DNA from 2 places in the Amycolatopsis melonis genome. Region 1 is predicted to be linked to the other one. Evidence: riboswitches for the same ligand, from Rfam matches in the RefSeq annotation. Region 1 holds a riboswitch; the other holds the start of a gene.

Region 1 (3,404 bases):
CCGCCACCGCCGTGCGGGATGCAGAACGTCTTGTGCAGGTTCAGGTGCGAGACGTCGCCGCCGAACTCGCCCGGCTTGGCCAGGCCCAGCAGGGCGTTGAGGTTCGCGCCGTCGACGTAGACCTGGCCGCCGCCGTCGTGGACGATCTTGGCGAGGGTGTCGATGTCGTGCTCGTACACGCCGTGCGTGGACGGGTAGGTGACCATGATCGCGGCGAGGGTGTCGCGGTGGGCGTCCACCTTGGACTTCAGGTCGTCGAGGTCGACGTTGCCCTCGTCGGTGCACTTGACGACGACCACGCGCATCCCGGCGAGAACGGCGGAGGCGGCGTTGGTGCCGTGCGCGGACGACGGGATCAGGCAGACGTCCCGTGCCTCGTCGCCGTTGGCGCGGTGGTAGGCGCGGATCGCGAGCAGGCCGGCCAGCTCGCCCTGGCTGCCCGCGTTCGGCTGCAGCGACACCTTGTCGTAGCCGGTCACCTCGGCCAGCCACTCCGCGAGCTGCGCGACCAGGACGTGGTAGCCCTCGGCGTCCTCGGCCGGGGCGAACGGGTGGATGCCGGCGAACTCGCGCCAGCTGATCGGCTCCATCTCGGTGGTGGCGTTGAGCTTCATCGTGCAGGAGCCGAGCGGGATCATGCCGCGGTCGAGCGCGTAGTCCTGGTCGGAGAGGCGGCGCAGGTAGCGCAGCATCGCCGTCTCGGAGCGGTGGGTGCCGAAGACCTCGTGGTCCATGAAGCCGGTCTCGCGGGCCAGGCCGGTCGGCAGCGCGACGCCGTCGTCCAGGCTTTCTTCGCTCCCGAACGCCTTGAGCACCTTCGCGGCGATCGCGGGCGTGCTGACCTCGTCGAAGGCGACGCGGACGTGGTCGGCGTCGACGTGGCCGAGGTTGATCCCGGCCGCGCGGGCGGCCGCGTGGACCTCGGCGGCCTGGCCGGGCACGTGCGCGACGACGGTGTCGAAGAAGGACTCGTGCACGACGTCGATGCCGGTCCGGCGCAGTGCTTCGGCGAAGCCCGCGGCCAGGCCGTGGACGCGCCGGGCGATCGCCTTGAGGCCTTCGGGACCGTGGTAGACCGCGTACATCGCGGCGAGCACGGCCGGGAGGACCTGCGCGGTGCAGATGTTCGACGTCGCCTTCTCGCGGCGGATGTGCTGCTCCCGCGTCTGGAGGGCGAGGCGGTAGGCGGGATTGCCGTCGGCGTCGACCGAGACGCCGACCAGGCGCCCGGGCAGCGAGCGTTCGAGGCCGGAGCGGACGGCCATGTACCCGGCGTGCGGGCCGCCGTAGCCGAGCGGGACGCCGAAGCGCTGGGTCGAGCCCGCGGCGACGTCGGCGCCGAACTCGCCGGGCGCGGTGACCAGCGTCAGGGCGAGCAGGTCCGCGGCGACGGTGTAGAGCGCGCCCGCGGCCTTCGCCGACTCGGAAATCGCCTGGTAGAAGCCGCGGCCGCGCAGCACTCCGGACGCGCCGGGGTACTGGACGACGACGCCGAAGAACTCGTCGGGCAGCCCGGTGAGCAGGTCGCGGACCTCGACCTCGATGCCCAGGGCCTCCACCCGGGTGCGCACGACGGCGATGGTCTGCGGCAGGCACTCGGCGTCGAGGACGACCTTGTTCGACTTGGCCTTGGACACGCGGCGCATCAGCGTGACGGCCTCGGCGACGGCGGTCGACTCGTCGAGCAGCGAGGCGTTCGCGGTGGCCAGGCCGGTGAGGTCGGCGACCATCGTCTGGAAGTTGAGGAGGGCTTCGAGACGGCCTTGGGAGATCTCGGGCTGATACGGCGTGTACGCGGTGTACCAGGCGGGGTTCTCGAGGACGTTGCGGCGGATGACGCCGGGGGTGACGGTGTCGGAGTAGCCGAGCCCGATCATCTGCGTCATCGGCCGGTTGCGCGCGGCGAGGGCACGCAGCTCGGCGGTGGCGTCCTCTTCGGACGCGGCAGGCGGAAGCCGCAGGTCACGGGTGGCGCGGATGGCACTCGGGACGGCGGCGCCGACGAGGGCGTCGAGCGAGCCGTAGCCGCACTCGGCGAGCATCTTGGCGCGTTCGGCCTCGGACGGGCCGATGTGGCGGGCGTCGAACTGCGTCGAAGTGATCGGGAGCTCCTCGGGCCGGGCACACAGCGGTGCGCTGGAACTCCCCCTCTGTCATGGCACCTGAGAGTTTCACCGCGCGCGGCACGGCTTTCACCTTGGGTGAGGCGCGGGTGCGCCTGCTTTCCAGAGTGGCCTCGCACGAAGCGGTAGCAGGTACCTGAGAGATTCCGGGGAGTTTGCTCCTTCGGTGCCCCACCGGTTTCGTGGGGGCTCTCCCGCCTCGGCTCAACGGCCCGATCTGCAGTTGTGGCGGTTACGGTACCCGGCGCTTCCCGAGGCCGTCTACATCACCCGGCCAACGCCACAGTGATCCTCGACCGCGCCTCGACCCGCGAACTCGCGTACCCCGAGGGTCGGTCCGCGTACCTGGAGGGTCGGCTCACCGTCCGACCCTCCAGGTACGCGAGCCGACCGTCCGGGTACGTGCCCCGACCTGCTGCCGGCTGGCGGAGCGCAGGCCCGGTGCGGTCGGCGGTGGCTCAGCTCGGTGTCTTGAATGACTCATTCAGGACGTCGGAGGTCCTGAATGAGTCATTCAAGACGTCCCGGCGACCCGGCGGACCACCCCACCGGCCAGCGGGGGCGGACGACGGACCCGGCCCGAGGGCAGGACCAGGCGTTTGAGCGGGCCGCCCAGCGGCACCGGCGGGAGGCCCGCGCCCAGCAGGACCTGCTCGACGATGTGCTCGGCGTGCCAGGCCACCGCGTCGTTGAGCCGGTCCAGGGACGGCCGGTCGCCGTCGAAGACGTCCTCGTCGGCCAGCGTCACCTCGAAATACGCGCAGCCCGGCGGGACCGACACCGCCTCCTCGATCGCTTTCGCCCCGTCGAGCGGGTCGTCGAATCCCGCTTCGAGCAGTGCCGACCGGTAGATACGGGCCGCGCGGGCGCGCATGCGGGGGCCGTAGCGGACCACGACCGGGAGGCGTCCGGTCAGGTCCGGGACCGCCAGGCCGTGCAGCAGCATGATCGGCGGCACCGAGTGCACCAGCCGCGGTGCCGGCTCGGCCAGTTCCCGCGCGGTGATCCGGACCCGGTCGGCCATCGCGTCCGGGAGCCCGAAGTACCGGAAGTCGACGTTGCCGAACCCGAGGCCGTCCGCGACCAGCGATGCCAGCAGCTCGCCGTAACCCCAGATCGGCGACAGCACCACCACCGGCGGCGCGGCGACGACCGGGGACGGCGCCGGCGGCCGGGTCGCCTCCTGCTCGGGAACCTGGATCACCAGCCGGGGCGGCTCGTGCCAGTCGTGGACCTCCGCGACCCGCCAGTACAGCCCCAGCGGCCGCCACAGCTCGCCGA
Region 2 (3,404 bases), on a different contig from region 1:
CGGGCGTGAACTCGCCGAACACCCCCTCGGCCTGGCCCTGCTTGAGCTGACGGGCCAGGCCGTGCACGCGCAGGTCGTCGACCAGCACCTTCGTCATCGACCAGCCCTCGGCATCGTCGGTGTTGGCCGCGAGCTCGGTCAGCACGCGGACGCACTCGGGGTAGGCGCGCAGGAACGCGATCGACGTCTCGATGTGCGCCCGCAGGTAGCCGGCCCGGTCGGCCGGGTCGAGCCCGCCGCCGGTGCGTTCGGCGAGGAACTGGTTCTTCGTCTCGACGACCGTGCTGAGCACCGCCTGCATCAGGCCGGCCTTGTTGGTGAAGTGGTAGGAGATCAGCCGGGTGCTGCTGAGCCCGGCCCGCTCCTTGATCCTGGCGAAGGTGGTCTTCCGGTAACCGAGGTCGGCGAGGACGCCGATGGTGGCGCCGACGATCTGCGCCCGGCGCACGGCCTCGGTCGGGCTCAGGCCCAGCTCGGCCATGAGGTCGGTGTTTACTTGCATGAGTAAAAAATTACTCGGCTGAGTAAAAGCCGTCAACGGGTTTGAATCACGCCGTAGGGGGTACGGCGAACGGATCAACCGCTCATCCGTCCGTTGCGGCTTGCCGCGCGTCGCGTTGACCGGTTCAGTCCGGGCGCTTACCGTCGAAGCAGGTAAATCGCCACGGTGTGATTCACGGTCTGGGGCCGGACCGTGGTGATTGATCTCCGGCGGGTCCCGCTCCTGGGACCGTCCGGCTGTCATTCGCCGGCCGTCAGGTCGGGCGAGGGGAGGCTTGCGTGGTCGAGGCTGGTTCCGAGAAGCAGCCTGTCGAGGTCGCGACTGGTGAGCAGGGCGAACTGTTCCCCGACAACTCGCTGCCCGACGAGCTGGTGGGCTACCGCGGCCCGGCCGCGTGCCAGATCGCCGGGATCACCTACCGTCAGCTCGACTACTGGGCCCGGACGAAGCTGGTCGCGCCGAGCATCCGCACCGCACACGGCTCCGGTTCGCAGCGGCTCTACTCCTTCAAGGACATCCTCGTCCTCAAGGTCGTCAAGCGCCTGCTCGACACCGGGGTCTCCCTGCAGAACATCCGGGTCGCGGTCGACCACCTCCGCCTCCGCGGCGTCCGCGACCTCGCGCGCGTGACACTGTTCTCCGACGGCACCACCGTCTACGAGTGCACGTCCCCGGAGGAGATCGTCGACCTGCTCCAGGGCGGCCAGGGCGTCTTCGGCATCGCGGTCAGCGGAGCCATGCAGGAAATCAGCGGCACCATCCACGAGTTCCCGGCCGAACGCGCCGACGGCGGCATCGTCGAGACGCACGAACCGGACGAACTCACCCAGCGCCGCAACGCCCGCCGGACCGGGTGATCAACGCCCGGGCGGACCGGGTAAGGTCGTCGGTGCGGTCGACGAATCCGCGCGGGAGAGTCCGAGCCTCACCTTGAGCTCGGCGCCGAAGGAGCAAGTCCTCCCCGGAACCTCTCAGGCACCCTGGACCGCGCGGACGAGACGCCTCTGGAAAGCGGGTCGTCAGGACACAGCCTGATGGCCCCGCCGACGGTGCAAGCCCGGCTCAACCTGCGGGCGAAACTCTCAGGCGCCCCTCGGGGTCAGACAGAGCGGGGAGGACTACCTCCGGGGTTGGGGGAGCTGTGCTCGCGGAGAGCGCTCGCCCTCGCCCCTCCGGTGTGTCCTGTGGGGTGCAACCCCCACGCCCCGCCCGGCGGGCTCCGCCCCCGGACCCCCGGCCTCGGTCGCCTTTCGTTCTACAGTCGCCTTGGGTGGACACTGCCGTTCGGAGGAGGCCATCGTGGAGCCGTCACTCGCCTCGCTGGAACAGGGCCTTCCCTTTGCCGACCGGCACATCGGGCCCGGCCCCGCCGAACTCCGGCGCATCCTCGACGTCATCGGCGTCGCCTCCCTCGACGACCTCGCCGAGCAGGCCGTCCCGCCGTCGTTGCGGGCGTCCGCCGAACCCCTCGACCTGCCGCCGGCCGCCACCGAAGCCCAGGCGCTGGCCGAACTGCGGTCACTGGCCGCGCGGAACCGGCCCGGTGCCGCCATGATCGGGCTCGGCTACCACGACACCGTCACCCCGCCCGTCATCCGGCGCAACGTGCTCGAGAACCCGGCCTGGTACACCGCCTACACCCCCTACCAGCCCGAAATCTCCCAGGGGCGGCTCGAAGCCCTGCTCAACTTCCAGACCATGATCGCCGACCTCACCGCGCTGCCGGTCGCCAACGCCTCCCTGCTCGACGAGGCCACCGCGGCCGCCGAGGCGATGACCCTCGTGCGCCGGGCCGGGAAGTCGGCGTCGGACCGCTTCGTCGTCGACGAGGACACCCTGCCGCAGACCCTCGCCGTCCTGCGGACCCGCGCCGAGCCGCTGGGCATCGAAATCGTCGTCGAAGACCTCTCCCAGGGGCTGACCGGGCTCGGCCTCGGCGGCGACTTCTTCGGCCTGCTGCTGTCGTACCCTGGCGCGTCCGGCGCGGTCCGCGAACTCGACCGCACCATCGCCGACGCCAAGAAACACGGCGCCGCCGTGGTCGTCGCCGCCGACCCCCTCGCGCTGACCCTGCTGCGGCCGCCCGGCGAACTCGGCGCCGACGTCGCCGTCGGCTCGACGCAGCGGTTCGGCGTCCCGCTCGGCTTCGGCGGCCCGCACGCCGCCTACCTCGCGGTGCGGAAAGGCCTGGAACGGCAGCTGCCCGGCCGCCTGGTCGGCGTGGCGAAGGACGCCGACGGCGCCCCCGCCTACCGGCTCGCCCTCCAGACCCGCGAGCAGCACATCCGCCGCGAGAAGGCGACGTCGAACATCTGCACGGCGCAGGTCCTGCTCGCGGTGCTGGCGTCGATGTACGTGGTGTACCACGGCCCCGAGGGACTGCGCTCGATTGCGCTGCGCGCCCACCGGATGGCCACCGTGCTGGCCGCCGGCCTCACCGAGGGCGGCGTCGACGTCGTGCACGGCGAGTTCTTCGACACCGTCGTCGCCGCGGTACCCGGCCGGGCCGACGCCGTCGTCGCGGCGGCGCGGGACCTCGGTGTCCTGCTGCGCCGGATCGACGGCGACCACGTCGGCATCGCCTGCGACGAAACCACCACCCGCGACCGGCTTGCGCTGGTGTGGAAGGCGTTCGGCGTCTCGGTGTCCGATGTGGACGGACTGGACGCGGACACCGCGGACGCGCTCCCGGCGCCACTGCGGCGCACGAGCGGCTACCTGACGCACCCGGTGTTCCACGCGCACCGGTCGGAAACGGCGATGCTGCGCTACCTGCGGCGGCTCGCCGACGCCGACGTCGCCCTCGACCGCAGCATGATCCCGCTCGGCTCGTGCACCATGAAGCTCAACGCCACCGCGGAAATGGAGCCGGTCACCTGGCCGGAGTTCGCCGGGCTGCACC

Evidence for each region. A riboswitch is a leader RNA that binds a small molecule or an ion and turns the genes downstream of it on or off. The one in region 1 is predicted to bind glycine.
Region 2: another riboswitch for glycine. It lies ahead of gcvP (aminomethyl-transferring glycine dehydrogenase); the one in region 1 lies ahead of gcvP (aminomethyl-transferring glycine dehydrogenase).

The regions. Positions count from the first base shown of each region.
Region 1 covers NZ_JBDZYD010000002.1:378,061-381,464, reverse strand. Annotated here, with positions in the region: gene gcvP (aminomethyl-transferring glycine dehydrogenase) at 1-2,102, opposite strand, end outside; glycine riboswitch at 2,237-2,330, opposite strand; gene ABJI51_RS06245 (helix-turn-helix domain-containing protein) at 2,638-3,404, opposite strand, start outside.
Region 2 covers NZ_JBDZYD010000012.1:33,267-36,670, forward strand. Annotated here, with positions in the region: gene ABJI51_RS29895 (TetR/AcrR family transcriptional regulator) at 1-502, opposite strand, end outside; gene ABJI51_RS29900 (MerR family transcriptional regulator) at 781-1,359, shown strand; glycine riboswitch at 1,402-1,500, shown strand; gene gcvP (aminomethyl-transferring glycine dehydrogenase) at 1,802-3,404, shown strand, end outside.